2 regions of the Nocardioides sp. InS609-2 genome follow, and region 1 is predicted to be linked to the other one. Evidence: riboswitches for the same ligand, from Rfam matches in the RefSeq annotation. Region 1 holds a riboswitch; the other holds the start of a gene.
The links. Region 1 has a riboswitch for cyclic di-AMP ahead of H4Q84_RS07060 (NlpC/P60 family protein). Riboswitches for the same ligand answer to the same signal wherever they lie in the genome.
Positions count from the first base shown of each region.

Region 1 (15,296 bases):
AGCGGAAGCCGAGCACCGGGCGCAGCGCCTCGACGACGCGCACCCGCAACGCGGTGGCGTCGTCCGCCGAGTCACAGAGGCGTCGGACGACATCCTCCGCCCGGCGCGGATCAGGCCGCGTCATGGCCCGACGCTAGACCCCACATCCGTGGGATGGGAACGGTCGGGACGCCGTCCTAGCGTCGCGTCATGACCACCCTCCACATCGAGCACCCGATCACCGACTACGACACCTGGAAGGGTGCCTTCGACCGGTTCGCCGATCTGCGCCGCGAGGCCGGCGTACACGCTCATCGGATCCATCGACCGGTCGACGACGAGCACTACGTCGTCATCGACCTGGACTTCGACGCCATCGAACCCGCGACGCGCTTTCTCGGCTTCCTCAGGGAGCGTGTCTGGGCAGTCCCCGAGAGCTCACCCGCGCTCGCCGGCGAGCCGCAGACGAGGCTGCTGGAGACCCTCGAGGAGGAATGCGTGTCGGCTTCTCGGCGTTGAGCACGTAGACTGACCAACACAACTCAAAAGGGGCTGATCGGTTTCGACTTGGGACGTTAGTTCCAGGAGAAGCGGGTCGAGAAGCCAGCGTCATCTCGTAAACGATCGCTGGAAAACACAGTTGCCAACTCTAATCGCAACGACTTCGCTCTCGCTGCCTGAGCAGTGATCGAAGGGTCTGACCGGGCATCTGTCCTCGTCCCGGACCCAGGCCTCATCTAGAGGACTTGCTGGTCACTTCCTGCCAGGAGGAGTGACCGGGACTTTATCCTGGCTGAGCCCGTCGGCGACGTGTCTGTGCGAGCGCCGGGGCCGAGAAAAGCGACAACACTGACTGCACCCGGAGAAGACCTGGTTCGACGCTCGAGGACGCGGGTTCGATTCCCGCCAGCTCCACGCCGATCCGGTGCGACCACCGAGATCCAGCCCTTTTGAACGAGAGCCGTTCCGACTCCGGTCGGAGCGGCTCTCGTGTTCTTGCAGCTGGTCAAGCCGGTGCGTGCGCCACGTGTGTGCGCGCCGTCGGCCGCGCTTCGAGGCGCTCCGGCTCGATCGGGAGCCCGCAGACCTCGCAGATCCCGTAGCTGCCGTCGACGACGCGTGCCAAGGCGGCGTCGATCTCGGCCACTCGTTCACCTGCCTGTCGAGCCAGCGCGCCCACCTGCGACCTCTCGAAGGCGATCGTCGCGCCCTCGGGGTCGTGCTCGTCATCGGCGTTGGTGTCGCGTGAGGACGCCACGACCTCGTCGTACTGCTCCGTCAGGGTCGCCAGTCGTTGCAGCGCCTCCGAGCGGAGGCTTTCGAGAGTACGGCGGGGGTCGGGCACCATGAGAGTCACCGACTCAGGGGCCGTGATTCAAGGAGTCCAGCCCGGGTCGCGGCCGGCGAGGCCTAGCACCCGGTCGAACGCCGGCGCGTCATCCGGTACGTCGACCACGCGGCCGAACAAACCGTCACGACCGGCTCCGTCGGCGTCCTCCGGCGTTACGATCGGGAGCACCGCCTCGCACTCGCTGTCCGAAGGTTCGTAGGACTGGCCAGTCGCCACGGCGATGTCCCAGCCGTGCAGCAGCACCTCGTCGAGGGCGACGAGTCCGCCGATCTCGCCGGGCAGGTCCACGCCGCCGGCCTTCGTCATGCCCTCCCACGCCCCGGCGTCCTGCCAGGCCGTCGAGAGCTCGCCGAGCAGCTGCTCGACCTGCGCGCGCCAGTCGTCGGGCAACGGGTCGGTGACCGGGCCCGGCGGCGTCGAGGTCGTCGGCCCGTCGATCTTGGCCGCGGCGTCGCGGAAGGCGACGGAAAGGCCCATCAGGTGCTGGAGCAGCGCGGCGACGGTGCTGCCCGTGGGGGTCGGGGCGCCGAGCTGCTCGTCGGTGACGGCGGCGGCCACGGCGCGGGTGCGGTCAGTGGTCGGAGTCAGGTCGATCATGACCCTCACCATGGCACAGCGTCGTACCCTCGCGTCGTGACGCCGTTCTGGATCAGCGCCTTCCTCGACGTACCCGCCACCGATCACGCCCGTGCGGCCGACTTCTGGAGCGCGGTGACCGGGATGTCCCCCTCGGAGCCGCGCGGTGACCGCGGCGAGTTCACGACGCTGGTGCCCGAGGAGGGCGACGGTTTCCTGCGCATGCAGCGCGTGGGCGACGGTCTCGCACGCCTCCACCTCGATCTGCACGTCGAGGAGCCGCGCGCCGCGGCCGACGCGGCGATCGCTCGCGGAGCGCAGGAGCTCGCGGAGCTCCCCGGGTACGTCGTCCTGACCTCGCCCGGAGGCCTGCCGTTCTGCTTCGTCGGCCACCCGGCCGGGCGACGCCCGCCCGCGCGCACCTGGACCAGTGGGCAGTCGAGCCTGGTCGACCAGGTCTGCCTCGACATCGCCCCCGCGGCGTACGACGAGGAGCTGGCGTTCTGGGCAGCCACCACCGGCTTCCCGCTCGATGCCCACCAGCGCCACCCCGAGTTCAGGCTCCTCGAGGGACCCGACGACCAGCCGCTCCAGCTGCTGGTCCAGCGGCTCGACGACGGCGACGGGCCGACGACCGCCCACTTCGACCTCGGCACCTCTGACGGCGGTCGGTCTGCTGAGGTGGCGAGGCACGAGGCGCTCGGCGCGACCGTGCTGCGCGAGCACGAGCACTGGACCGTCCTGAACGACCCGGCCGGCATGACCTACTGCATCACCGACCACCCGGTGCGCTGATGGACTGCCTCTTCTGCTCCATCGTCGCCGGCAAGGCGGAGGCCGAGCGGGTCATCGAGGACGACGACTTCGTCGGGTTCCTCGACGCCCGGCCGGTGTTCCGCGGCCACGTGCTGCTCGTGCCGCGCGAGCACGTCGTGACCCTGCCTGACCTGCCGGCGCCGCTGCGGGACCCCTTCGTCGCGCTCGGCCAGCGGCTCTGCACCGCGATGGTCGAAGCCCTCGGCGCCCAGGGGTCGTTCGTGGCGATCAACAACACCGTGTCGCAGTCGGTGCCACACCTGCACCTGCACGTCGTACCCCGGACGAAGGGCGACGGCCTGCGCGGCTTCTTCTGGCCACGCACGAAGTACGCCGCGGGCGAGGCCGCGACCTACGCCGAGAGCCTGCGGTCGGCGCTCTGATCGCGTTGGGCGGCGGGGCGCAGCCGCGGGATCCCCGCCGAGACGTTGCCGGTCCCGATGGCCGCGATCCACACGGCGGCCGCGCCCAGCACGGCCCCCGCGAGCGCGTCGACGAAGAAGTGCCAGCCGAGGTAGACCGTGGCCACCACGGTCAGCGCGAGGAAGACGTGGCTGGCGACGAGGATCACGCGCGGCAGCCCGATCAAGTGCGCGATCAGCACCATCGTCACCATGATCGCGACATGGAGGGAGGCGAACGCGGCAATGGTCTGCACGGCGCCGGTCGCGAACGGGTCGGCCAGCACCTCCGCGCGGTCACTCATCATCGACTCCTGGAGACCGGTCACCATGGTGTCGTTGAGGGAGGAGAAGTCCTGCGGGGCCGAGTAGATCGGCCCGAGCGTGGGCATCGCGAAGTACGTCGCCACGCCCAGCACCCAGTCGACCGCGACCGCGGTGACGTACCACGAGCCGGCCGCCCGGGACCGGGTCCAGAGCAGCGCCACCGCGAGGCTCAGCGGCACCAGGACGATCCACACGACGTACACCAGCGACATGGCCTCGGCGGCCCAGCCGGTGCCCAGGACGCTGTGCAGCACGTCGGCGGGGTCGTGGCCCAGGAAGATGGAGCGGTCGAACGATGCGAGCTCGTTGTCCCAGAGCCGGTCGTTGACGAACGGCACGTAGCTCTTCAGGTTGCGGAACGCCGCGTAGCAGGCGTACCAGGTGATGACCCCCGCGAGCGCGAAGACGAGCTGGTCGCGGCTCCAACGCTCCCGCGCGACGGCCACGACTGATCGCCTACGCAGCACCGCGCGCGGCACGATGTCGAGAGCCAGCGCCGCGAGCACGATCAGCGGCAGTCGGACGTAGGTCGGCACCACCACTCCGTCAGGGTCGCGGATCGGCAGGTCCCAGGCGCGCGAAACCACCACCATGGCTACCACCATGGCTGCTCCCAACGCCCCCGCGAGACGGAAATTCGGCCCACCCATGCCCTAACGGTACGACGCCCGCCGTCTAGGGTGAACCCGGCGCCCCATCGCGCCTCCCCCCAAACGTGAAGGAGTCACCATGGGTCGCTTTGACGGACGCATCGCCGTCGTCACCGGAGCCGCACGCGGCATCGGGTTCGCCACCGCCCAGCGCTTCGCCGAGGAGGGCGCCAGGGTCGCGATCCTCGACCTCGACGAGTCTTCTGCCGCCGAGGCCGCGGCCAAGCTGGGCGAGGGCCACATCGGCATCGGGTGCAACGTCAGCGACGGTCCCAGTGTCGACGCCGCCGTCGAGCGGGTCGTCAGCGAGCTCGGCGGCATCCACATCCTGATCAACAACGCCGGTGTCACCCGCGACAACCTGCTGTTCAAGATGACCGAGGAGGACTGGGACCTCGTCATGGGTGTGCACCTCAAGGGCGCTTTCCTGATGACCAAGGCCGCCCAGAAGCACTTCGTCACGCAGAAGTACGGCAAGATCGTCAACCTCTCCAGCGTCTCCGCGCTGGGCAACCGCGGCCAGGCCAACTACTCCGCCGCAAAGATGGGCATCCAGGGCTTCACCCGGACCCTCGGCATCGAACTCGGCCCCTACGGCGTCAACGCCAACGCCATCGCCCCCGGCTTCATCGCCACCGAGATGACCGACGCCACGGCCGCCCGCGTGGGCATCCCGGTCGACGAGTTCCGGGCGATGACCGCCGAGCGCAACCCGGTCAAGCGGGTCGGCTTTCCCGAGGACATCGCGGCCGCAGCCGCGTTCCTGTGCAGCGACGAGGCCTCGTACATCACGGGCCAGACGCTGTACGTCGACGGCGGCGCGAAGCTGGTCAGCTGACCGTGACAACGCATCCCACCTATGACCAGCTCCTCGACCTGCCGGCGTACGTCGAACAACCCGTGCCGATGCCCTTCGAGGACATGAACGGCCACCTCAACGTCCGTCACTACCTCGGCATCGCGAGTGAGGGTCTCGACGAGTCCCTGGTGTCGCTGGGCATCCCGCAGAACTGGCCGATCAGCGCCGGGCATGCCTGCTTCTCTGCGGAGCACCACTGCACCTACCTGACCGAGCTGCGCACGGGAGACATGATGTCGGCGCGGGTCCGGCTGCTCGGGCGCTCCGACCGTGCGGCGCACGCGTTGGTCTACCTCCTCGACGAGACCCACGGCCAGGTCAGCTACGTCATGGAAGAGATCTTCCTGCACATCGACATGAGCACCCGGCGGACGGCGCCGTGGCCCGAGGATGTCGCCGCCAACATCGACCGGCGGGTCGCCGAGGATGCCGACCTGCCCTTCCCTGCCTCGACCTCGGGATGCCTGGCGCTGCGCTGACCGAGCCTTCCGCGAGAGCGAGATCCTCATCACGATCGCGCCTGCAACGCCTCGAGGCTTGGACTTTGAGCCCCCGTCTGCCTAACGTTCTCGGCTGCACCACCGTCCGCGGGTACGCCGAGTCCTGCCCCTCCGCGCGACGTCCCCCGAGACAATGACACAGGGGCAGGAGTGGGGGACCCACAGGTTCCACGCCGGTTCGCAGCCCGATCGCGGACGGCTCGGGGTGAAGTCACACATGTGACGGAGCACTTTCCAGCTCCAACCCGACAGCTCACCTCACAGGCGTGGGAAAGGAACAACAACCATGCCTGCGTTTTCTCGCATGCTGCGCTTCGGCGCGCTCCTGATGCTCGCCCTCGGCCTCATCCTCGGCACCAACACCCAGGTCAGCGAGGCCTCCACCCAGCAGGTGGACGACTCCTCGATCTCCAAGGGGGTCAAGGTCAAGCGGGTGGTGAAGAAGCAGGTCCACCGAGCGGAGAACATCGCGCTCGCCCAGCGAGGCGACGCCTACTCCTACGGCTCGGCCGGACCCGGCGCCTTCGACTGCTCCGGTCTCATCTACTACTCCTACCGGAAGGCCGGCATCAACGTGCCGCGTACGTCGTCGGCGCAGGCCGGTCACGTCCGCCGGATCTCCAAGTCGCACCTGCACCGCGGTGACCTGATGTTCTTCACCGGCGGTGGCGGCGTCTACCACGTCGGCATCTTCGTCGGCCGGGCCAAGACCGGCGCCGTGCAGATGCTGCATTCGTCGACGCCCGGACGGCCTGTGCAGATCGACGTACCGTGGACCAGCAGCTGGTTCGCGGGCACCCTGCGCCGAGCCTGACAACAGAGCCGCCGGGTGACAACCCGGGCGCGCCTTCCCGCACACAGGGTGGGCGCGCCCGCACACTTGCCGGTAGAAACCGCATCACAGCTAGGAGTCCCCGTGCACCTTCCCCTGCGCACCTTGCCCTCGTCCCGTCTGGGCATCGCGGTTGCCGCGCTCGCCGCGACGTCGCTGCTTCTCGCCGGTTGCGGCGACAAGGAAGCATCGACCGACCCCGAGGCCGCTGGCGCCCCCGGTGCGCCGGCCGGCGGGACCGCCGAGGAGCCGGCCCCGCCGGCGACCTGGCCGCTCACCGGCCTGCCCGTCGCCGAGGGTGGCAGCGTCGACCTCAAGCACCCGGTGATGGTCACCAAGATGGACAACACCGAGAGCAGCGCTCCACAGCTCGGGCTCAGCAAGGCCGACATGGTCGTGGAGGAGCTCGTCGAGGGCGGCGCCACCCGGCTCGCGGCGTTCTACTACTCCCAGCTGCCCGAGGTCGTCGGCCCGGTGCGGTCGATGCGCGCCAGCGACATCGGCATCGTCTCCGCGGTCGACGCCGACATCATCACCTCTGGTGCTGCCGGGGTGACGATCAGCCGCATCCAGGACGCCGGCATCACGTTCTTCCAGGAAGGCGCCAAGGGCTTCTTCCGCGAAGGCAGCCGCTCCGCGCCGTACAACCTGATGGCACGGCCCAAGGACGTCGCCTCGGTGATCAAGCAGAAGGCCGCCCGCCCCGACGACTACTTCACGTTCGGCGACGCCGCGTCGCTGCCGAAGGGCCAGAAGGCCACCCAGTTCTCGGCGTTCTTCGGCGGCATGCACACCACCAACTGGGCCTACACCAACAACGGCTACGTCAACCAGAACACCTACGCCGCACAGGGCGACGAGTTCCCGGCCGACACCGTGCTCGTGCTCCGCGCGGAAGTCGGTGACGCCGGCTATCGCGACCCGGCGGGCAACTTCGTGCCGGAGACCAAGTTCGAGGGCAGCGGCCAGGCCCTGCTCTTCCACGGTGGCCGCGTCGTGAAGGGCACCTGGAAGAAGGACGGTCTCAAGGGCGCGCTGCGCCTGACGACCCAGAAGGGCGACAGCCTCGCGGTGCCGGCCGGCAAGACCTGGGTCGAGCTCGTGCCCGACGACGCCAGCAACGGTCGCGTCAACTACAGCAAGTAGCGCTCACTCGCGGTCGGCGGGCAGGCGCACGCCAGCCTCGAGCTGCGCCTGCATGCCCGCGAGGATGAACCCGATCGCGCTCTCGACGCGCGCGCTGGCGATCGCGGGATCCTCGCTGGAGGCCACCGACTCGCCGGCCGACGACAGCGCGCCGAAGAAGATCCGGCTGAATGTCTGCAGCATCTCGTCGTCGAGCTCCCAGTCGCCGGCGCCCAGCACCGCGCGCACGATCTCGACGACGTGGGCGTACGTCGTCCGCTCCTCGTGCTCGCGGAACCGCTCGTGGCCCAGCACGGCCGGCCCGTCCTGGATCACGATCCGGCGGTACGCCGGCTCCTGCACGACATCGAGGAACTCCCGCAGCCCCGCCTGCGCCTTGGCCCACGGGTCGCGCTCGCCCTTGAGCCGCAGCGAGATGCGCTGCGCCGCCCGCGACTCAACCCGCGCGAAGACGTCCTCGAAGACCGCCTGCTTGCCGGTGAAGTGGTGGTAGAGCGCGCCCTTGGTGACCTTCGCGCCGGCGACGATGGCGTCGAGAGAGGTGTTGGCGTAGCCGTGCTCGCTGAACATCTGCTCCGCCACGTCGACCAGTGACCGTTTGGTCGAGGAGTGCGAGCGGCCCGCGACGGGGACCTTCGGAATACGCGCCTTGGGCATCCGCCCACTCTATGGATCGCATGTGCTCCGGATCACCCGCGCCACGTTTGGCTACCGAGAGCATGTCGACGTACCTTGAGTACGTACCAACGGTATGTGTCATCCAGACAAGGAGCTGACCATGACCTGGAAGTCCTTTCATCACCGCGGGGAGATCCTCCGCACCGTGATGACCACTGCCGACGTCCGTCGTGACGGCATCCTCCCGATGGACGTCGAAGGCGTGGCCGAGACCTTCGGCGACGAGCTCTCCTTGCTCGGCGCCCTCCAGCTGCGCTGGCACACCCGCCTGGCGGGTCGCATCGAGCGCGAGCTCGCCGGCCAGCCCATGGACCTCGAGTCCGCCGTGATCGCAGCCTGGCACGACACCGAGGCGCAGCTGCCGGGCGTCCGGGCGATCATCGACCACTACGTCGACCAGCCCACCGACCCAGCGATGCGCACCGCGCTCACCAAGGCGGCCACCAAGGAGCACCTGCTGCTGGCCGCGATGGCCGGCAGGATGAGCCTGGGCAGCAGCGTCGACCCCGCCGCCGTACGCGTCGGTGCAGAGATCGCCGCCCGCGCGCGGGCCACGTCGCCACTCGTCTCGAGTCCCGCCGGTGCCCACGCGGCCCCGCGGATCCTCGAGCGGATCAAGGCTGCGCTGGCGGCCTGACACCACAGCGTGCGCGACCTCGGGCATGATGACGCCATGACCGAGGTCGCCGTCGGCTCCCTACTCGTGGCCACCCCTGCGCTCGTGGATCCGAACTTCGCCGACACCGTCGTGCTTCTGCTCGACGTCAACGACGAGGGCTGCCTGGGCGTTGTGCTCAACCGGCCCTCACCGGTTCTCGTCGCCGAGGTGCTCGCCGACTGGCGCGACATCGTCGGCGAGCCCGAGGTGCTGTTCCGCGGCGGACCGGTCAACCCCGAGGGCGCCCTGGCGGTGGGCCGGCTGGCCGACATCAGCGACGTGCCGGTCGGCTTCCGCACCGTCTTCGGCGACCTGGGTGTGGTCGATCTCGACACCCCACTCGAGCTTGTAGACGGCTCGCTCGCCGGCCTGCGGATCTTCGCGGGCTACGCCGGCTGGGGCATCGGCCAGGTGCAGCGCGAGATCGCCACCGGTCACTGGTACGTCGTCCCGTCGGTGGTCTCCGACGTGTTCCGTCTCGACTTGACCGACCTCTGGCGCGACGTACTCCGTCGGCAGCCGGGTGAGATCGCCTGGCTCTCGACGCGCCCTCTCGACCCCGATCTCAACTGACCTAGACTCTCCCCAATGAGCACCATCGGCTTCTCGCCCGGCACCGACACCATCGAGGACACCCGCACCGTCCCGACCGACGACGGCGACCACGAGCGGTTCTCGCACTACGTGCCCAAGGACAAGCTCACCGAGGCGATGGTCATGGGCACCCCCGTGATCGCCCTGTGCGGCAAGGTCTGGGTGCCGAGCCGTGCACCCGAGAAGTACCCCGTCTGTCCCGACTGCAAGGACATCTGGGAGTCGATGAAGCCCGGTGGCAAGGGCGACAAGGGCCCCGAGGCGTGACGGGACGGCACGAAGCCGTTCCCCATGAAGGTTCCGCGGCCCTGACTCCTGCCCTGCCGATCTCGCCGGCCTGGCCCGACCGCGCTGCCTGGGGCACGGCACCCTCCCTGCGCGCGTGGCAGAACGCCGCCATGACCCAGTACGTCGAGGAGTCGCCGCGCGACTTCCTGGCGGTCGCGACGCCGGGTGCCGGCAAGACGACGTTCGCCCTCACGGTCGCCGCTGAGCTGCTGGGGCGCCGCATCGTCGACCGGATCATCGTCGTCGCCCCGACCGAGCACCTCAAGACGCAGTGGGCGGAGGCGGCGGCGCGGGTCGGCCTGCCGATCGACCCGGCGTACTCCGCGGGCAAGGGCAAGACATCGGGTGACTACGTCGGCATCGCCGTCACCTACGCCGGTGTCGCGGTCAACCCGCTCGCGATGCGCATCCGCACCGAGAACTTCAAGACGCTGGTGATCCTCGACGAGGTCCACCACGCCGGCGACGCGCTGTCGTGGGGCGAGGGCGTGCGCGAGGCCTTCCAGCCGGCCACCCGCCGGCTGGCGCTGACCGGCACGCCGTTCCGCTCCGACATCAACCCGATCCCGTTCGTCACCTACGCGCCCGGCCCCGACGGCATCCCGCGGTCAGCCGCCGACTTCACCTACGGCTACGCCCACGCGCTGGCCGACAAGGTCGTACGCCCGGTGCTGTTCATGGCCTACTCCGGCGAGATGAGCTGGCGCACGCGCGCAGGCGACGAGGTTGCCGCGCGACTGGGGGAGCCGCTCACCAAGGACATGACCGCGCACGCGTTGCGCACCGCGCTCGACCCTGCTGGTTCGTGGATGCCGGCGGTGCTCGCGGCCGCCGACAAGCGGCTCTCCGAGGTACGCCGCCACATGCCCGACGCCGGTGGCCTCGTCATCGCCAGCGACCAGGACACCGCTCGTGCGTACGCCGCGCTGTTGAAGAAGATCTCCGGCGAGGCGCCCGTCGTGGTGGTCTCCGACGAGAAGGCCTCGTCGAAGAAGATCGCGGCGTTCACCGACTCCGATGCCCGCTGGATGGTCGCCGTACGCATGGTGTCCGAGGGCGTCGACGTGCCCCGGCTCGCCGTCGGCGTGTGGGCCACCACCACCGGCACCCAGCTCTTCTTCGCCCAGGCCGTCGGCCGCTTCGTGCGGGCGCGTGCTCGCGGCGAGACGGCGTCGGTGTTCCTGCCGTCGGTGCCTAAGCTGCTCGGCTACGCCTCCGAGATGGAGGTCGAGCGCGACCACGTGCTCGGCCGCCGCGTCACCGACGAGAACGACATCTTCGCCGCCGAGAATGCCCTGCTGGCACAGGCCCAGTCAGGCGAGGGCGCGTCCGACGAGCTCGACGGGCTGGCGTTCGAGGCGCTCGGCTCGACCGCGTCGTTCGACCATGTGCTCTACGACGGGGCCGCGTTCGGCCACGCCGGCGAGGTGCACGCGGGGTCGGAGGAGGAGATGGACTTCCTCGGCATCCCCGGCCTGCTCGAGCCGGACCAGGTGCGCGACCTGCTGCACTCCCGGCAGAGCGAGCGCGCCGCGCGCCAGAAGGCGGCCCCGCCGCCGGACACGGTCGCCGAGGTGTCCACGCACGAGCAGCTCGCCGTACTCCGCCGAGAGCTCAACGGCCTCGTCGGCGCATGGTTCCACCGCACCGGTCAGCCGCACGGCGTCACGCATGCCGCCCTGCGCAAGCAGTGTGGTGGGCCGGCGGCCGCCGTGGCGACCGCCGAGCAGCTGCACGCGCGCATCGACGCCGTACGCGAATGGGCGATCCGCAAGAGCTCCTGAGTCCGGTGCGCGTGCATCTCTCACCTTCACCGACGAGACCGGCACCGAGCCGGGCTGGGCCGCCGAGTGCCACCGGCCGGCTCGACGAGGTCCCGAGACGGAGCGATCCGACGGCAGGTACCAGCCGGCGGTCGATCTCGCGGGCGAGATCGTCAGGACCCAGACCGACGAGATCGAGAGCAGGCGAGGCCTGCTGTCCTGATCGGACTACCGGGGTCTCGGCGGCGCTAACCTGAACCATGGCCGCCGAGACCTCGCAGACCCTTGATCGTGGGTTGCGCGTGCTCAAGGTGCTTGCCGAGACGCAAGCCGGCCTCACCGTCACCGAGCTCGCGTCCGAGCTGGCGGTCAACCGCACGGTCGTCTACCGGCTCGTCGCGACGCTCGAGCAGCACGGTCTCGTACGCCGTGACTCCAGGTCGCGCCTCCACGTCGGTCTCGGCGTGCTGCACCTCGCCTCGGCCGTGCAGCCGGTGCTGCGCGACCAGGCGGCGCCGGTGCTGCGGCAGCTCGCCGAGACGCTGGGCTGCACCGCCCACCTGACCGTGGCCGACGGTGACGAGGCGCTGGCGCTGGCCGTCGTCGAGCCGTCGTGGACCGACTTCCACGTCTCCTACCGGGTCGGCGCCCGACACCCGCTCACCCAGGGGGCCGCCGGCAAGGCGATCCTGCTGGGCCGCGACGGCGACGGGTCGGCGTACGTCGTGACGACCGGTGAGCTGCAGTCGGGAGCGCATGGGCTGGCCGCGCCGGTGCGCGGCGTCGAGGGGCTCGAGGCCTCGGTCGGCATCGTGACGCTGGGTGGCGCCATCGACGATGCCCTGGTCTCTCCGCGTGTGCTCGCCGCGGCTCACGCCATCGCCGAACGACTCCGCTGAGTCTCAGCCGGAGGCCGAACGGGCCAGCGGAAGCACCCGGTGCCCGATCTGGCTGGCCAGCGCGATGACGGTCGTCGACCGGTCGATCGTGGGATCGGTCAGCACCAGGTCGATGACCCGTTGCAGGTCGTTGTTGGACCGCGCGACCACGCGCACCCACATGTCGCCGTCGCCGGTGATCGTGAACGCCTCCAGCACCTCCGGGATCTTGGCGAGGTGCGCCGCGACCGCGTTGTGGCCGCCGCTCTGGGCCGAGCCCTGCCTGATCTCGAGGGTCAGGAACGCCATCACCGGGAAGCCGAGGGCGGCGGGGGAGAGGTCGGGACCCCAGCCGGTGATGACGCCGGTGGCGGTGAGCTTGTCGAGCCGGGCCTGCACCGTGCCGCGCGCGACACCGAGTCGGCGCGACGCCTCGAGAACGCCGATGCGTGGCTCGATGGCGAAGAGATCGATCAACCTGGCATCAAGATCGTCCATGAGGGCCCCAGATAGTAGACAGACTGCGCAGCTTTTAGGCGTACTGTTGCACATTCTGCGCTCCCGCGACATCGTACGGGCATGACGACCGAGATCGCCTCGACTGGCGGAGCCCTGACTGTTGACGAGATGAAGGCCGACCTGACGCTGGAGCAGCTGCGCCAGCTCGTCGGCCTCGTGGAGTACGACGCCGAGCAGGACAAGTTCCCGGTGACGGGCTGGGACGCCATCTGCTTCGTGGTCGGCAACGCCACCCAGGCCGCGCACTACTACGCCAGTGCCTGGGGCATGGAGCTGATCGCCTACTCCGGCCCCGAGAACGGCAACCGCGACCACAAGTCGTTCGTGATGAAGTCGGGCTCGATCAAGTTCGTGCTCAACGGCGCCGTCAGCCCCGACAGCCCGCTGATCGCCCACCACGCCAGGCACGGTGACGGTGTCGTCGACATCGCACTCGAAGTCCCCGACGTCGACCAGTGCATCAAGCAGGCCATCGCGGCCGGCGCGACCGTCGTACGCGAGCCCGAGACGGTCTCCGACGAGCACGGCTCGGTGCGCATCGCCGCCATCGCGACGTACGGCGAGACCCGGCACACGCTCGTGCAGCGCACGGTGGACGGCCAGACCTACGCCGGCCCCTACCTGCCCGGCTACGTCGCCGCCGCCCCGCGCTGGACCAAACGCGACGGCGAGCCCAAGCGTCTCTTCCAGGCCCTCGACCACATCGTCGGCAACGTCGAGCTGGGGAAGATGGAGGAGTGGGTGACCTTCTACAACAGGGTCATGGGCTTCGTGAACATGGCCGAGTTCATCGGCGACGACATCGCCACCGACTACTCCGCGCTGATGAGCAAGGTCGTCGCCAACGGCAACCACCGGGTGAAGTTCCCCCTCAACGAGCCGGCGATCGCGAAGAAGAAGTCGCAGATCGACGAATACCTCGACTTCTACAACGGCCCCGGCGCCCAGCACCTCGCGCTCGCGACCGGCGACATCCTCGCGACCGTCGACGCCCTGCGCGCCAACGGCGTCCGGTTCCTCGACACCCCCGACTCCTACTACGAGGACTCAGCGCTGCGCGACCGCATCGGTGAGGTGCGGGTGCCGATCGAGGAGCTCCAGAAGCGCAAGATCCTGGTCGACCGTGACGAGGACGGCTACCTGCTGCAGATCTTCACCAAGCCGCTGGGCGACCGGCCGACGGTGTTCTTCGAGCTCATCGAGCGGCACGGCTCGCTCGGCTTCGGCAAGGGCAACTTCAAGGCGCTGTTCCAGGCCATCGAGCGCGAGCAGGACGTCCGCGGAAACCTCTGAGCGACGCGTATCGAAACCTGACTCAGCCCGCGTCCCCCGGCCGCGGCCAGCTCGCCCTCGGCGGTGCTGTGCGCGGTAGGGGTCACGCTGCGCAGGTGTCGGCGACCGCCGGCAAGGATGGCCACGGCGACCAGCACGGCGGCGGCACCCATCCAGAACGGCGCGGTCGTCGGCGAAGACCGCCATCATGGCGAGGTCGAGGGCGAAGAGGGTCAGTGAGGCCAGGACCGTCGGCGCCGCGCCGAAGCGGCGCTGCAGGATCGGCGCCGCCCAGACCGAGCTGACGGCGAGCAGCAGGCCCCAGCGACGCCTGGCTCGGCGACGCGCCGAGCTGGTCGGCGATCGGCTTGAGGATCGGGTCGACCAGGCCTGGTGGCAGGCTGCCTCGACCAACAGTCGGCGGACGTGCCCGTGTCGGATGGGCCGAGCCGGCAGCCCCTGCTCGGTAACCCACGAATCTTGTGAGTGATGCCCCGGCCCGCAACCACTCGAGCCGAGCGGTTCCCCACACCTTCTAGGTGGCCAGCTCGTTCATCCAGGCCTCGACCTCGGCGACCTCCCTGGGCAGCGCGGCAGACATGTTGATCGAGGCAGTCTCGGTGACGACGAGGTCGTCCTCGATCCGGATGCCGATGCCACGGAGCTCGGACGGGATCGTCAGGTCGTTCTCCTGGAAGTAGAGCCCCGGTTCGACGGTCAGCGTGTGGCCCGCGGCGAGGGGGCCGTGCAGGTAGGAAGCCGTGGGCGCGTGGTTGCAGTCGTGCACGTCCATCCCCAGCATGTGCCCGGAACGCGAGATGCTCCACCGGCGGTGATACTGCGCGTCCGGTTTCATCGCCTCCTCGAGGGTGCAGCCGATCAGTCCGAGATCGATCAGATCCGCCGTTAGCGACGACGCGCACGCGTCCTGGTAGTCCTGGAACGGCACCCCGGCCCGCAGCGCACCGATCCCGGCATCCTGTGCACGAAGCACGATCGAGTAGATGTCCCGCTGCAGCGGCGTGAGGACGCCGTCCACCGGAAGGGTGCGGGTGATGTCGGCGGAGTAGAGCGAGCGCATCTCCACACCGACGTCGATCAGGACGAGGTCGCCATCATTCAGCCGGCCCGAGTTGTCCGACCAGTGCAGTGTCGTGGCGTGGGCTCCGCCGCCCACGACGCTCCCGTACGCCGGACCTTCCCCTTCGA
Region 1 covers NZ_CP060034.1:1,316,975-1,332,270, reverse strand. Annotated here, with positions in the region: gene H4Q84_RS07110 (helix-turn-helix transcriptional regulator) at 1-124, opposite strand, end outside; gene H4Q84_RS07105 (hypothetical protein) at 190-498, shown strand; RNA gene ssrA (transfer-messenger RNA) at 528-897, shown strand; gene H4Q84_RS07095 (TraR/DksA C4-type zinc finger protein) at 986-1,327, opposite strand; gene H4Q84_RS07090 (TIGR03086 family metal-binding protein) at 1,355-1,927, opposite strand; gene H4Q84_RS07085 (VOC family protein) at 1,964-2,701, shown strand; gene H4Q84_RS07080 (HIT family protein) at 2,701-3,105, shown strand; gene H4Q84_RS07075 (phosphatase PAP2 family protein) at 3,075-4,043, opposite strand; gene fabG (3-oxoacyl-ACP reductase FabG) at 4,180-4,938, shown strand; gene H4Q84_RS07065 (thioesterase family protein) at 4,941-5,438, shown strand; cyclic di-AMP (ydaO/yuaA leader) riboswitch at 5,544-5,739, shown strand; gene H4Q84_RS07060 (NlpC/P60 family protein) at 5,746-6,273, shown strand; gene H4Q84_RS07055 (DUF3048 domain-containing protein) at 6,376-7,437, shown strand; gene H4Q84_RS07050 (TetR/AcrR family transcriptional regulator) at 7,441-8,094, opposite strand; gene H4Q84_RS07045 (hypothetical protein) at 8,216-8,752, shown strand; gene H4Q84_RS07040 (YqgE/AlgH family protein) at 8,789-9,346, shown strand; gene H4Q84_RS07035 (DUF3039 domain-containing protein) at 9,362-9,634, shown strand; gene H4Q84_RS07030 (DEAD/DEAH box helicase) at 9,688-11,439, shown strand; gene H4Q84_RS07025 (helix-turn-helix domain-containing protein) at 11,679-12,317, shown strand; gene H4Q84_RS07020 (Lrp/AsnC family transcriptional regulator) at 12,321-12,794, opposite strand; gene hppD (4-hydroxyphenylpyruvate dioxygenase) at 12,876-14,108, shown strand; gene H4Q84_RS07010 (aminopeptidase P family protein) at 14,623-15,296, opposite strand, start outside.

Region 2 (15,296 bases), 480 kb from region 1:
CGTACAGCAGCGCACACCACAACAACAGGCCGGCTGCCATCTCGGGGCCGTTGGGTGCGCCGATGATGGTCGAGTAGAGCATCGTCGGGGTGCATGCTGCGACCAGCGCCGCGGTTGGCCAGCTGGTGCGCGCCGTACGGCGGACGACGGCGAACGCCAGCGCCATCAGCGCCGCGCACCACACGGCTGTGGTGATCCGCATGGCCTGCGCGGCGGCGACCCCGTGGAACGGCCGTGCGACCGTTCCCGTCACCGCGTAGAAGGCCGGGTTGTAGCGAGCTGCGGCGCTGCCGACCAGCACTCGCCCGTCGGCCAGCTCTGCGCTGGGTCTGCAGTCGTCGCGCCCGGTGTAGCTGAGCGCCTCACACACCGGCCGGGCGCCTTCGACGATGTCGCGGGGTACGGCGAGCAGCTCACCGCGTCCGCTCGCCACCTGCTGGTGGGTGCGGCTCCAGTCGCCGCGCGCAACTGCCGCGGCCTTGAACACGTGGTCGTGCTCGTCGATGCCCTGGAAGGGCGGGACGACCAGGAGCCAGACGGCCTGCAGCAGCATGAGTCCGACGAAGGCCGTCGTCCAGGTGCGGAGCAGCGAAGGCATGTCAGGCGCCGATCCCGTGTCGCAAGAGGTCGCGCACGGCAGACCAGTCACGATCGGCCACGGCACCAGGTGCGGTGGGCCTGTGCGCCGGTGTCGTCGCGGGAACCGTCGTCGACGCACTCGACGTGGTCGAAGTCGATGCGCAGCCGCGTGATCACGTCGAAGAGCACGCTGCCCTCGTTGTACGCGGGCACCACACCCACGCGTCCCGGATCCCCATGGCTACCTCCACCTGTCCGCAGCAGCGTAAGGAAGGTAAAGACCTCGCCGGCGTCAAACGAGGGGAAATGGCCGACCGTCGGTCGGTCTAGTCACAACGGGCCATACCGCGAGACCAACGTCAGTCGAGACCGAGCGAGAACGCCGACTCGAGGTCGTGGCGGGAGTAGGCACGGAACGCGATGTGGGTCTCGGTGGCGGTGACCCCGTCGACCTTGTTGAGCTTGTCGGCCACGACGGCGGCGACGTCGTCGTGGTTGGTGACCCGCACCAGGGCGATCAGGTCGATCTGGCCGGTGACGGAGTAGACCTCGCTCACGCCGTCGAGGGCGGCGATGGCCTCGGCCACCTCGGGGATGCGCGCGACGTCGGCCTTCACGAAGACGATGGCGGTGATCATGGGGACACGCTAGCGGGCCGGGCGGTGCACCGGGCTCGGCAGGCGCTGCTCGTCGAACGGCACCAGAGAGAGCCGTGCCTGGGTGGCCGCGTCGTACAAGGGCAGGTGGCGGGTGGCACCCGCCACCGGACAGACCCAGTCACCGTCGACGTCGATGAGGCGGATGCCAGGCGCCTCGAGCCAGCGCAGCACCTTCTCGGTCTCCTCTGCGGTGGCCGCCGGCACGGGGCCGGGCGCGTTGCGCACGGACTCGGCGCTGGCGCGCAGCTCTGCGACGTAGTGCAGGGCGTCGGCACCGGAAGGGATGACTCCCGCGGCGGCCAGTCGACCGTGCCGGACCACGTGGACGGCCCAGCGGCCGTCGTCCTCCCTGCGGCCGGCCACCACCTCGGGGCACCGGGTGAGGGCGGAGAGGCGCTGGGTGCGGGCAGCGGCACGCACGAACGACGACAGCCGGTCGCGGTGGACGCCGGCCTCCTCGAAGCGCTCGAGCCCGGCGAGCGAGCTCATCCGCTGGTTGATCGCCTCGACCACCTCGTCGGGGCGTCGCAGCAAGGTGTCGCGCAGCTGCCCGACCAGAGCGGCGTACGTCGAGGCGTCGACGCTGCCGTCACACGGAGACAGGCAGCGACCCATCTCGGCCAGCACGCAGGCCGACCGGGTGGCGGGGGTCGGGGTGTGTGGCAGCTTGTCGGAGCACTGGCGCACCGGGAACGTCTCGTGCAGCGCGGCCAGGCACTTCTCTGCGGTCTTGCGGGAGGAGAAGGGGCCGAGGTAGTCGGCGTCGTCGTCGAGCACCCGGCGCACCAGCGACAGCCTGGGCCAGGCCTCGCGGGTGAGCTTGACGAAGTGGACCTTCTCGGGAAACCGCGAGCGGCGGTTGTATCTCGGCTTGTGCTCGGCGATACCGCAGCTCACGCACCTCGGCCTCGAGCGGGGTCGCGCACTCGATGCCGGTGACGGTGGAAGCGAGGTTGACCATCTCGCCCATCCGCGAGCGGGTCTCGGAGGCGGTGAAGTAGGTGCGGACGCGGCTGCGCAGGTCGCGGGAGGTGCCGATGTAGAGGACCCGGGACCGGTCGTCCTTGAAGAGGTAGACGCCGGGGGAGTGCGGCAGTGACTCGGCGAGGTGCCGCTTCTTGCGCTGGGAGGCGCTGACCCGTGAGCTGAAGGTCTGGAGCTCCTCGAGGGTGTGCACCCCCAGCCCGCCCAGCCGCTCCATCAGCCCGTGCAGGACATCGACCGTGGCGCGGGCGTCGGACAGGGCACGGTGGTTGGGGGTGGTCGTGGAGTTGAAGACGCGGGCCAGCGAGGAGAGCTTGCAGTTGGGCGCGTCGTCGCGGGTGATGACGCGGCGCGCGAGCTTGGCGGTGTCGAGCACCTCGAACCGTGGCCAGGCTCGGCCCTGCTCGCGGTTGAAGTGCTGGAGGAAACCGACGTCGAACGGCGCGTTGTGGGCCACCAGCACCGTGCCGGCCGCGAACTCGAGGAACGCCGGCAGCGCGGACTCGATCGACGGCGCGTCGCTGACCATGGCGTTGGTGATGCCGGTGAGGACGGCGATGAACGGCGGGATCTCGGCGCGTGGGTTGACCAGGGTCTGGAACTCGCCCAGCACCTCACCGGAGCGCACCTTGACGGCCCCGATCTCGGTGATCATCGAGCCGCCCGCGGCCGAGCCGCCGGTCGTCTCGAGGTCGACGACGGTGAACGTGATGTCGCGCAAGGGCCGGCCCAGCTCGTCGAAACTGCGTTGCGCCTCCCATCGGGAGGCCGCACCCTGAACGGCAGTGCTCATGTCGGCGACGCTAGACGTGGGCACCGACAAAGCCGGGACGCCCCGCGGACTACGCTGACCGGGATCGCCGTACCGACGGTTCGCACGCTCGACAGGAGACACCTCGTGACCACCGCCCTTCCCGACGCGTCGCAGCGCTGGCGCTGCGCGGGCTGCGGCAACCTGACCCGCTTCGACGTCAGCCGCAGCCGCCGGACCACCGAGTTCTGGCACTTCGACCTGGCCGGCGACCACGTCGTCGAGGAGGAGCAGGTCAAGGACGAGGCACTGGAGTCGGTGACCTGCCGCTGGTGCGGTCGCGCCGACGCCATCGAGCTGGTCGACCGCAACGAAGCAGCGCTCGCGGACGACCCGTCCGTCGACGGTCCGGCGGCCGGTCAGCGCTAGGTCGGGGTGACTGCCTCGTGACGACTCCATGAGCGTCGATCCCGAAACGTCCGGGCCGTTGCTGGGGGAGCTGTCCGACGTCGTCCGGCAGCGCGTGCTGTCGCTGGCCTCCGATGCCCTGCCCTCGGTGACGAACATCCCCGCGCCACTGCGCCGGGTGGTGCTGTTCGCGCCACAGCGGCGCGCCCGCCTGGGTGGGGCGGCCATTGCCGCGGCGATGGCCGACGAAAACTTCCGGGCTGCCGTGGGTGTACAGGTCGCGGCCGGTGCCGCCCCGTCGGGTGACGACGCCGCAGCCTCGGCGGCCTGGGCCTGGCTCACCCGACCTCACGACTGGCAGGCGGCGTACGACGACGCGCTCGGCCGACTGATCCCCACCGGGACCCCCGATGCCAGCGCTGCGGAGACCGAGCGCCTGCGTCAGCGCGTCGACGCCCTGGAGACCCAGGCGCGCGAGGCAAAGGCGACCCACCGGCAGCGGCTCGACGACCTGCGCACCGAGAACATGACCCTGCGCCGCAAGCTCGGTGACACCCGGGCCAGCCAGCGGGCCACCGAGGCCGCGCTCGACGAGGCTCGCGAGGCGGTGGCGTCGGCCGAGGGCGCGGCCAGCCAGGTCGCAGCTCGCGCTGAGACCGAGCTGCGGCGGCTACGAGCCCAGATCGACGAGCTCTCGGCCGGGGCACGCACCGAGCGCAAGGAGGCACGCGCGCAGCGCGACGACGCCACTCTGCGCGCCCGCCTCCTGCTCGACACGGTGCTCGACGCGGCCAGCGGTCTGCGGCGCGAGCTGGCCCTGCCCCCGGTGGACGGGGCTCCCGGCGACCGGCTGGAGGCCGAGATCGAGGCCGCGGGGGCGCCCCTGGCGGCGCGACCCGGCCCACCCGAGGGGCCGGCCCTGCTCGAACAGCTGCTCTCGTTGCCGCGAGCCCGCCTGATCGTCGACGGCTACAACGTCAGCAAGACGGCCTGGGAGCGTTCGTCACTGGAGGCGCAGCGGGTGCGCCTGATCGGTGGGCTCGCCTCGGTGGTCGCCCGCACGGGCGCCGAGACCACGGTGGTGTTCGACGCCGCCGCTTCGACCACCCGGCCCGTCGTGCCGACCCCCCGAGGGGTCAAGGTGCTGTTCAGCCCGCTGGGCGTCATCGCCGACGACGTGATCCGCGACCTGGTCGCGGTCGAGCCCTCGGGGCGCCCGCTGGTCGTCGTGACGAGTGACCAGGCCCTCGGCTCCGACGTGGCTGGCGGTGGTGCCCGGGTGATCTCCGCGGCGAGCCTCGTGGCTCTCCTGACACCGTGACGCCGGGCGCGAACCCGGGCCCGACACGCCGCTGACGGCCGGCCCGGCCGGGAATGTCGGTGCCGGCTGTTTCAGTCCGGAGCATGACGACACGGATCGACTGCGACACCTGCCTGGTGCGGGGGTTGGCCTGCCACGACTGCGTGGTGACGGTGCTCCTGGGCCCGCCCCCCGAACTCACCTTCGACGACGACGAACGCGCAGCGCTCGACGTCCTGGCTGCCAGTGGGCTGGTGCCACCGCTGCGGCTGGTGCGGCCGGTTGCCGGTCCGGAGGTCGAGTCCGCATGAGGCAGGTGTGACAGGTGTGACTCGGATCTCACGATGAGACCCGAAACGCGGCGCGACATCCGGTTGAAAGTTTGGCTCAGCCACACCTGCGCCGTTAGTCTCGGACGTTCTGGCTCCCGTGGCAGCGGATCATCAGGATCTGTGCGGGGGCCGCGCCGAGTCTTTGGTCACGGGCAACCGTGACCTGGAGCCGGGGAACCATTCCCTCTGGGGTGAATCGCCGTCAAGGCGGCCGCACTTGTGTGGCCGAGGAGTCGGTGTAGGGCATGTCGTGCCCGAATCCGTCAGCTCACCCGGTAGGCGTACGACACACAAGGGAGACCGCCCGCTCGTGATCCACGACCGGCTGCGACTCAGCACTGCCGTCATCGGCCTGACTGCGATCGCCTTCACCGGCTTCATCGCGGCCACTCCGGCGCAGGCCGAGCCCGAGATCAAGGACGTGCAAGCGCGCGTCGACCGCCTCTACCACCAGGCCGAGCAGGCGCAGGAGCGTTACCACGACGCCCAGCTGCAGCTCGATGACCTGACCGAAGACCTCGGCACGCTCGAGTCCGACGAGCGCCGTCAGGACGCCCGCCTCGACGTGGTCCGCGACCAGGTCCGCGAGTCCGTTCTCCGCCAGTACCAGGGCGAGGGCATCTCCACGGTCGGCCAGGTCGTCGTCTCCGAGGACCCCGGCGCCTTCCTGGGCCAGCTCTCGACGATGTCGGCGTTCAACGACCTCCAGTCCGACCTGTTCTCCTCCTACTCCACCGAGCTCGACGCCCTCGACCTGCGCCACGAGGCGACGACCGAGCGCTCGAGCGAGATCGCCGACGTCACCGCGCAGCTCTCCGACGAGAAGAAGGAGGTCGACGCCAAGCTCGCCGAGGCCAAGACCTTGCTCTCCGAGCTGAAGGACGAGGAGCGCACCCGTCTGCTCGCCTTGTCCCGCGGTGGCAGCACCACCCGCCTGCCCTCCGACGTACCCGCGTCAGGCCGGGCCGCGGCCGCCGTCGGCTACGCGATGGCGCAGGTCGGCGACTCCTACGTCTACGGCGCTGCCGGCCCGAGCGCGTTCGACTGCTCCGGTCTGACGATGATGGCCTGGGCCCAGGCCGGTGTGGGTCTCCCGCACTCGTCCAGCGCCCAGTACGGCTCCGGCCCGCACATCGCGGCCAGCGACCTCCAGCCCGGCGACCTGGTCTTCTACTACAGCCCGATCAGCCACGTCGGCATGTACATCGGCAACGGCCTGATCGTGCACGCCGCCAACCCGGGCACGGGCGTGGCAGTCTCCGGCCTCTACTCGATGCCCTATGTCGGAGCGGTTCGCCCCGGCTGATGGAGCCCCACAGATGACCTCGAGGACCGGTCGCCCACGTTGGTGGGTGGCCGGTCTTTCGTTGTGCGTCGTGGCGGCCCTGGTCGTCGTTGTCGTCGTGGTGTTCCGCGACGACACTTACCGCGTCGAGCCAGGCGCCACGCCGGGGGAGCGGCCGAGTGCACAGCCCGCGCTGGCGGCATCTGCCCTGCACACCCTGGAACACGCCGTGGAGTCGGGCGACGGCTCCGCACTGGAGGCCCTCGCTCCCGACGAGGCGTCGCGCACCCTGCTGGCCGACGTGGTGGCCAACAGCCGTGACCTCGACGTCGAGGACTTCTCGATGCGGTACGTCGACGAGGTCGGCGCCGTGGCTGCCGACGGCTCCTGGCAGGCAGCGGTCGACCTCACCTGGGCCTTCGGCGGGTTCGACAGCTTCCCGGCCGCCACCGAGGTGGTGGTCGGTTTCGCACCGGTGGCAGACACAGTGGGCATCACGTCCTTCGGAGACCCGTTCGGAAGCCGTCGCTCACCCGTGTGGCTCGGCCAGCGCGTGCACGTCGTACGCGGCAAGGGGCTACTGGTTCTCGCCGCCGAGTCGCGCCGCGTCGCCCGCACGTACGCCGACCGCCTCCGCGCCGCCTACCCGGCAGTGCGCGCCGTGCTGTCGCGGTGGCGGCCGTCGGTCGTGGTGGAGGTGCCGGCGTCCGCGGCCGGCCTCAACGCGGCCCTGGGCTCGGCCCCGGGCAGCTACGACGCGGTCGCGGCCGTGACGACCACGGTGGACGGATCCCAGGACGAGCAGGCGCCCGTGCACGTGTTCGTCAACCCGGACGTCTCGCGCCGGCTGCGCAGCGAGGGCGCGCAGATCGTGATGACCCACGAGGTCGTGCACATCGCCACCGACGCCGCGCTCAGCCCGATGCCGCTGTGGCTGCTCGAGGGTTTCGCCGACTACGTCGCCCTGCTCAAGGTCCGCCTGCCGCTCTCGGTCACCGCCGCCCGCATTGCGGGCCAGGTGCGACGTGACGGGCCACCCGACCGGCTGCCCGGAGCCGAGGAGTTCGACCCGTCGGCCGATGGGCTCGAGGCGGTCTACGAGTCAGCCTGGCTCGCTTGCCTGGTGCTCTCTCAGCAGATCGGCCAGGACGGCCTCGAGAAGGTCTACCGGGCCGCCGACGCGGGCATCGCTGTCGAGGATGCGTTGGGAGAGGCTGGCATCAGCCAGCAGCGGCTGGTCCGGCTGTGGCGGGACCGCCTGCAAGACTTGGCCTCGTGACCGACACCACCACGCCGGGAGATCGTCGCATCGCGTGGTGGGTGACCGCCGTGGGTGGCCTCGCGTTCGTCGTGCTCGCTGCACTCGTCGTGCCCTGGCACCCCGTGCCCGGAGGTCGCGTGACGCCCGTCGACCCCGGGTCGGTGTTCACGACGTTGCAGCTCGCGCGGGCCGACGATTTCGCCCGGTGGGCCCGGATCTGGAGCTGGGGGTCGCTCGCCGTGGCGTTGGTCGTGGCCGCCGCGCTGGGCTTCACGCGACTCGGCCGGAGCCTGATGCAGCGGCTGCCCGGACCCTGGTGGGTCAGGATCGTGCTCGGCGTCGCCGCCTGCGACTTGATCGGCCGGCTGGTCACCCTGCCCTTCGCCATCATGTTGCGACGCCTTCAGCGAGCCAACGACCTGACGCGCCAGTCGTGGGGTGGCTACGTAATCGACACCGTCAAGGGCGAAGTGCTCGACATCGTGGTGACCAGCATCGCGCTGGTCATGTTGATCGGGCTGGCCCGACGGTGGCGCAGAGTCTGGCCGGTGGTCGCGGCAGGCCTGCTGGCGGCCCTGATCGTGCTCGGGTCGTTCGTCTACCCGTTGCTCGTCGAGCCAGTGTTCAACAACTTCACGTCGCTGCCCGACGGCGACCTGCGCACCGGCATCTTCGAGCTCGCCGGCAAGGAGGGCGTGCCGGTCGACGACGTGCTGGTGGCCGACGCCTCGCGTCGTACGACGACGCTCAATGCCTATGTCAGCGGCTTCGGCGGCACCAGGCGGGTCGTGCTCTACGACAATCTGGTCGACGACCTGCCGCGCGACGAGGCGCTGTCGGTGGTCGCCCACGAGCTGGCCCACGCACGACATCGCGACGTGGTCGTGGGCACCGCGCTGGGCGCGACCGGTGCGGTGATGGGTGTCGGTCTGCTCGCGCTTGTCGTCGGCTGGTCACGGCGCCGGTCGGGCCACGGGAGCGACGGGATGGCCGACGTGGCGGTGGTGCCGCTGGTGCTGGCGCTGATGGCGTTCGGGACGGTGCTGTCGGCGCCGGTGCAGAACGGCATCAGCCGGCAGATCGAGACGCGGGCCGATGTCGACGCGCTCAGGACTACCGGGGAGCGGGCGCCGTTCGTGGAGCTGCAGCGTCAACTGGCGCTGCGGTCGATGGCCGACTCGACACCACCGGCGTGGTCACAGTGGTGGTTCGGGTCGCACCCGGGAGTGCTGATGCGGATCGCTGTCGCCGACCGGCTGATCGACTGAACCCGATGCGTCAGGAGCAGGAGCCGCTGCTGGCACCCGTCTCGATCCTGATGGTGTCGCAGGTCCCGGTGAACATCTCGCCGGTGACCCCGCCGAACAGGTAGACGGCAACCGCGATGACCGCGGCGATGCCCGAGACGAGCAGGCCGTACTCGACGGCGCTGGCGCCCCGTTCATCCCGCAATGGCTTCTGCCTCACGTCACTACGTCCTTCACAGTGTCTTGATGGGACAGATGGCCGCGAGCTGGCTGCCCACGGCCATCCCCGATCACGCTTGAGCGCAGGTCAGGTTGAGCAGGTGGCAGTGGTGGTGGTGCTGCTTCTGATGGCAGTGCAGGTGTCCGAGAAGGCTTCCTTGACGACCGGGCCGAGGGCCATGACGGCAACGACGATGATGGCCGCGATGCCGGCGATGAGCAGGCCGTACTCGACGGCGGAGGCGCCGCGCTCGTCCATCTTCGCCCTGTGGCCCTGGAGGAGAATGGTCATGTACTGGATCATGGTGAGTCCTTCCGATGTGGATGCTGGGACCGGAGGCGCTCGCCTGGCCCGATGACGCAATCTTCACCGCAATCGCGGCGTGATGCGGTCCACACATCAGTCGAGGATGCATAGCCCGAACGGGCTATCACGGGGGTGACCCGGGCGCGCGGTCAACGCACGTTCGGGGAGATGCTCGACAGCAGCCCGCTCCGCATCGCGGTCACCAGGGCCTGCGCGCGGTTGGTGGCGCCGAGCTTCTGGTAGATCCGCGCGATGTGGGACTTGGCCGTGGACTCGCTCATGTAGAGCTGGCCAGCGATCTGGCCGGCACCGAGTCCGTCGGCGAGCAGCAGCAGCACCTCGTGCTCGCGGTCGGAGAGCCGGGTCGACTCACCAGTGGTGCGCCGGATCATCGCCGACGAGAGACCGGCGCACAAAAAGGTGCGGGGGGACACGGCGGCGTGCTTGGCGGCTTTGACCACCTCGGTGGAGGGCGAGTCCTTGCCGACGAAGGCCGAGGCGCCGGCCTCCATGGCAGCAAAGATCTGCTCGTCGCCCGAGTGCATGGTCAGCACGACCAGGCCTGCGTCGGGAGCCTCGCGACGTACGGCGCGGACGACGTCGAGACCCGTGCCGTCGGGCAGCTGCAGGTCGGTGACCACCACGGCCGGCCGCTGCTCCTGCCACGCAGCCAGGGCCTGCGCGACGGTGCCGGCCTGGCCGACGATGCGCAGCGAGGAGTCGAGGGAGAAGGCAGTGGCCAGGCCGTGCCGGATCAGCTCATGGTCATCGACCAGCAGGACGGTCGTCGGGCTGGCTGGGGCGGAAGCATTCATGCGTCGATGCGATCCTTGGGTGAGGGGTTGTCGTCAGGGTGCACTCGTACCGAATCTCCCACACGGACGGACACCCGCGTACCACCGCCCTCGGCCGGACCCACGTCGAGCACGCCGCCGATGAGGGCGGCGCGCTCTCGCATGATGGACAGGCCATGGGAGTCGCGTCGGCCGGGCTGGAGCCCGCGGCCGTCGTCGGTGACGACGATCTCGGCGGACGGGGCGTGGACGCGGCAGTGCACGTTGATCACCGTAGCCCTCGAGTGCCTCACGGCATTGTTCATCGCCTCCTGGGCGATGCGCAGCAGCTCCGCCTCCACCTCGTGGCGGAGGCGACTGGTCCGTTCGTCGGCGGTCACCGAGATCGGCATGCCGCTCACGTCGCTCAGATGGCGGGCCAAGGCCGCGATCGCGGCCCCGAGACTCTCGCTCGACCCGGCCTGGGTGCGCAGCGTCATCACGGAGTGACGGACCTCCCCGACCACTGAGGTGATCATCGAACGCAGCTGGTGGAGCGCGGCTTCGTGCTCGGGCGTGGGCGCCGCGCTGATCAGGGCGTCGACGATGTAGCCCATCGACGCGATGTCCTGGGCCACACCGTCGTGCATCTCCCTGGCCAGCCGGCGTCGCTCGTCGGAGGTCGCGGAGTCGCGGAACTCCGCGAACAGCTGTGCGGTGTCGAGGCGTAGCGCGATCGGCTCGAGCCTGGTCGCGAGCGAGCGCAGCTGCTTGGTCAGACCCAGCAGCTCGGGGTCGAGACCGGCAGCGAGTCGCCCGCTGACGACGGCGATCGTCACGCCGGACGTCGTCAGTGGGAAGGCGAAGTCGTGACCGACCACCTGCACCGAACCCTCCGACCAGGCCGTTTCGGCCAGCTCGTCGATGTTCGACGGCTCGGGCTCCTCGGACGACGAGTGGCTGGCGAGGGCGATCAGGACGTCGTCGCGGCTCACGTGGAGCACCGCACGCTGCACCGGCAGCTCCGAGCCGACCTCCTCGAGGATCGACCCCGCCATGCTGGTGGGGTCGAGTCCGCCGCTGAGTCGGCCGGAGAGGTCGAGCAGCTCGCGGATGAGCAGCCTGGCCTCGCGGTACGGCGCCGAGCTGTCGGGTTCTTCGTCGGCCAGTGAGCCCAGAAAGCTGGCTACCAGGCCGAGCCCGAACCCCGTGACCAGCCAGGTGAAGACGTCCGCCATCTGGTCGGCCGTCGGCGCCGCCTGTCCCAGTCCCATGACGACCACGAGTCCGATGGCCTCGGCGGAGAGAGACGCGGCCACTCCGCGGGCCCCGCGCCACAGACCGTGCGCGAACGGTGGCACGGCGAGCGCCGCCAGGAGCGCCGGCGCCTGCGCGAAGGCGATGCCGCAGATGAGTCCGACGGCGAGAGCCTCGGCCAGGCAGATCAGCGCCAGCGAGAGCCGGGTGCGCACCGCCAGTGAGACCGCCAGCCAGACACCGATGAGGGCCAGCAGACCCAGCACCCCGTAGACCTCGCGAGCCCACAGCACGGGAGCACCGAGCGCGAGCAGGACGAACGCTCTCGCGCCGTCGACGAGTCCGGAGTGAGGGTGCTGGGCCTGGGCGGCCATCACCCGAAGTTGTCCATGATGTTGATGGCTGCCGGCCCGAGGACGGCGATGAACAGGCAGGGCAGGATGCAGAAGATCAGGGGGATCGTCATCTTCACCGGCACCTGCTGGGCCTTCTCCTCGGCACGCTGTCGTCTCTTGACACGCATCTCCGACGACTGTACGCGCAGCACCTGCGCGATGGGGATGCCGAACGCGTCGGCCTGCACCAGCGAGCCGATGAATCCGCGGAACTCCGGCAGGTTGGTGCGGTCGGCCATGCCGCGCAGGGCGTCGGAGCGGCCGGAGCCGATCTGCATCTCGCGCAGCGCCCTGGAGAACTCGTCGGACAGCGGTCCCTCGGTGTTGCGGGACACCTGCTGCACGGCGGCGTCGAAGGCCAGGCCCGACTCGACGCTGATCGTGAGCAGGTCGATCGCGTCAGGCAGGTCCTTCTGCAGCTGCTTCTGGCGGTCGTAGCCCTTCTGGTACAGGTAGAAGTTCACGGCGAAGAAACCGAGCACGGCGCCTGCGCCGACCACGACGATGCGGGTGGTGAGCGAGAGGTCGAGCACTAGGAACGCCACCGCTGCCGCTATCACGGGGCCGACGACCAGCCCGACGACCTTGAGGGCAACCACCCGGTCGACGGTCCAGCCGACCGGGCTGCCGGCGAGATCGAGCTTGTGCCGGATGCGCTCCGAGGAGTCGGCGCCGGTGAACGTCCGGCCGATCGCAAGGGCACGGCGCTGGAGCGGGTCGAGCACGCGCTCCTTGAACGGCCGGTCGAGCTCGGCGGTGAGCTCGCGCGGTGCGCCACCCATCGCCTCGAGGGCGGCCAGTGCCCGGGCAACGCTGGCGCTCTCGTGCTGCGCGGTGCGACTGGCCATCGACACGAGGTAGATCGCGAGCAGGACCAGAAGCAGGCCCAGGATCAGCAGCATCGTCATGTCAGACCTCCACCTTCACGAGACGGCTCATCCAGAAGGCGCCCACGCACAACATGGCTGCCGCGAACCCGATCATCAGCCAGCCCCGGGGGTCGCTGAGCATCACCCCGAAGTAGTCGGGCTGGGTGAGGAACAGGTACAGCCCGAAGAGCGGAGGCAGCAACCCCAGCACCCACGCGGACAACCTGCCCTCGGCAGAGAGCGTCGACACCTGACGACGGAGGTACTCCCGCTCGCGGATGGTCCCGGCCACGGTGTTCAGCAGCTCACCGAGATTGCCGCCGACCTGGCGCTGGATCTTGATGGCCATCACGACCCAGGCGAAGTCCTTGCTGTCGAACCGCTCGGTGATGCCCTCGAGCGCGTCCTCGAGCGGGACACCGAGGCGGGTCTCGACGAGCACCCGCTTGAACTCCGAGCGCATCGGCTCGTTGCCCTCGCGCACGATCGTGTCCACCGACTGGGCCAGCGAGAGCCCGGCCGACAACGAGCCGGACATCAGCTGAAGAGTGTCGGGCAGAAGCGCGCCGAAGGCCTTGAGGCGGCGCTTGCGCTTGAAGCCGAGCCACAGCCACGGCAGCACCAGGCCGAGCATCAGGAACAGCATGCCCTTGACCAGGCTTCCGCCACCGATGAGCAGGCCGAGCAGGCCGGCAGCGACGACGATGCCGCCGTGCAGCAGCAACCACTCGGCAGGCTTGAAGTCGCTGCCCGCCGCGTCGAGCCGCCGGGCGATCCGGACCTCGAGCGACTTGTTGCGGCTGAGCATCTGGGCAGCGACGTCCTTGGCCTGGGACAGGGCCTGGTCCGGACCCTTCTCGTCGGTCAGGCTCGGTGCGCGGCCCCGGCCGTCGGCGTACTGGACGATGCGTGCTTCGGGAGTGAGGTCGGGGGAGCGGGTCATCGAGAGGGTCAGGATCCACAGGAAGCCCAGCAGGCCGACACCGAGCAGCCCGACGCCGCCGTAGACGGCCCACATCGGGATCTCGAGCGCCTTGTCGGCCAGCGCCGTGCGCGGCACCGCAGGGCCCTGGGTGTCGTCACTGCGGGAGCGGATCGGCGCGAAGATGTCGGCCGTCAGGGTCTGGCCGCCGGCCACCAGGGAGATCGCCACGGTGGCATCGCTGCCGGTCACCGACGCGGGTACGGCGCCCTGCACCAGCACCTGGCGGGCAAGGACGTCGGCCTCGGCCGAGAACGCCTCGGCGAGCTGCTCGGACTCGGCGCTGATGACGGTGCCGTCACCGGCCGCGGCCATCTGCTGGAGCGGCTCGACTGCTCCTGCCTGCTCGAGGGAGACCACGTCGGTCAGGACTTGGGCATCCTCGATCGCCTGAGTGACCACGGAGAGCTCGGTGCCACTCGTGTCGGCGCCGTCGGAGAGGATCAGCAGCTGTCGCTGACCCTCGGTGCCGGCCATCTCGACGCCGGCGAGCACGCCGTCGTACAGCCGGGTCTTGAGCCGCAGGCTCAGCTGGTCGATCACGGCCTGGGCGGCAGCGCGGTCGAGGGTCGGCTGGAGCGGGGTCGCCACCTCGCTGTCGAACGTGACGATGCCGACATAGACGTCGTCGGGTACGACGTCGAGGAAGGCGGTGGCGGCCGTCTTCGCCGCCGTGAACCGCTGGCCCTTCATGGAGTTGCTCGTATCGATCGCGAGAACCGTCGTGCGTCGGACCGTCGTGGTGGCGGCGGCCAGTTCGGCGCTGGCGTCGGTGTCGACACCGCCGATCGACAGGGTCGCGGAGTCGAGGTCGGGCTCCACGTCAACGGGCACCGAGACGAGCACACTGAGGGTGCCGTCGGCGTTCTCGACGTGGGCGATGGTGAGCTCGTCGGCGGCCTGGGCGGCGGGGGCCCCGACCGTGCCGAGGGCGACAACCGCGAGGGCGAGCGCGAGCAGAGTCCTGCGCATCACTGCCCGTCCATCGCGAAGAGCATCGGGTCGACGGTGACGTTGGCATACTGCATCTTCTCCAGGAAGTGCGGGCGGAGCCCGGTGGCGCGCAGTCGGCCCAAGGTGTTGCCCGAAGCGTCGAAGCCGGCGGAGTGGTCGTAGGCGAAGACGTCCTGGAGGGTGATGATGTCGCCCTCCATGCGCTCGACCTCGGTGAGGTGGGTGATCCGGCGGGTGCCGTCCTTGAAGCGGGTCTGGTGCACGATCAGGTCCACCGCAGAGGCCACCTGCTCGCGGATGGCGCGCACCGGCAGGTCCATGCCCGCCATCAGCACCATCGTCTCGAGGCGGGCCAGGGTGTCGCGTGGCCCGTTGCTGTGGAGCGTGCAGATGGACCCGTCGTGACCGGTGTTCATCGCTTGAAGCATGTCGAGCGCCGAGGAGTCACGGACCTCACCGACGATGATCCGGTCGGGCCGCATGCGCAGGCTGTTCTTGACCAGGTCGCGGATGGAGACCTCACCGCGCCCTTCGATGTTGGACGGGCGCGACTCGAGTCGGACCACGTGCTCCTGCTTGAGCTGGAGCTCCGCGGCGTCCTCGATGGTGAGGATGCGTTCGTCGCCGGGGATGAACGACGACAGCACGTTCAGGGTCGTGGTCTTGCCGGCGCCGGTGCTGCCCGAGACGATGATGTTGAGCCGGCCGCGCACGCAGGCGTCGAGGAAGGAGGC
Region 2 covers NZ_CP060034.1:837,510-852,805, reverse strand. Annotated here, with positions in the region: gene H4Q84_RS04520 (DUF2142 domain-containing protein) at 1-598, opposite strand, end outside; gene H4Q84_RS04515 (hypothetical protein) at 646-801, opposite strand; gene H4Q84_RS04510 (Lrp/AsnC ligand binding domain-containing protein) at 939-1,217, opposite strand; gene H4Q84_RS23320 (hypothetical protein) at 1,227-1,853, opposite strand; gene H4Q84_RS04505 (DEDD exonuclease domain-containing protein) at 1,828-3,015, opposite strand; gene H4Q84_RS04500 (hypothetical protein) at 3,121-3,402, shown strand; gene H4Q84_RS04495 (NYN domain-containing protein) at 3,431-4,702, shown strand; gene H4Q84_RS04490 (hypothetical protein) at 4,786-4,992, shown strand; cyclic di-AMP (ydaO/yuaA leader) riboswitch at 5,146-5,296, shown strand; gene H4Q84_RS04485 (C40 family peptidase) at 5,264-6,319, shown strand; gene H4Q84_RS04480 (hypothetical protein) at 6,333-7,577, shown strand; gene H4Q84_RS04475 (M48 family metallopeptidase) at 7,574-8,827, shown strand; gene H4Q84_RS04470 (Flp family type IVb pilin) at 8,838-9,026, opposite strand; gene H4Q84_RS04465 (Flp family type IVb pilin) at 9,114-9,317, opposite strand; gene H4Q84_RS04460 (response regulator transcription factor) at 9,482-10,147, opposite strand; gene H4Q84_RS04455 (histidine kinase) at 10,144-11,736, opposite strand; gene H4Q84_RS04450 (type II secretion system F family protein) at 11,736-12,665, opposite strand; gene H4Q84_RS04445 (type II secretion system F family protein) at 12,667-14,580, opposite strand; gene H4Q84_RS04440 (CpaF family protein) at 14,580-15,296, opposite strand, start outside.
Region 2: linked by a shared signal. The riboswitch ahead of H4Q84_RS04485 (C40 family peptidase) and the one ahead of H4Q84_RS07060 (NlpC/P60 family protein) in region 1 are both predicted to bind cyclic di-AMP.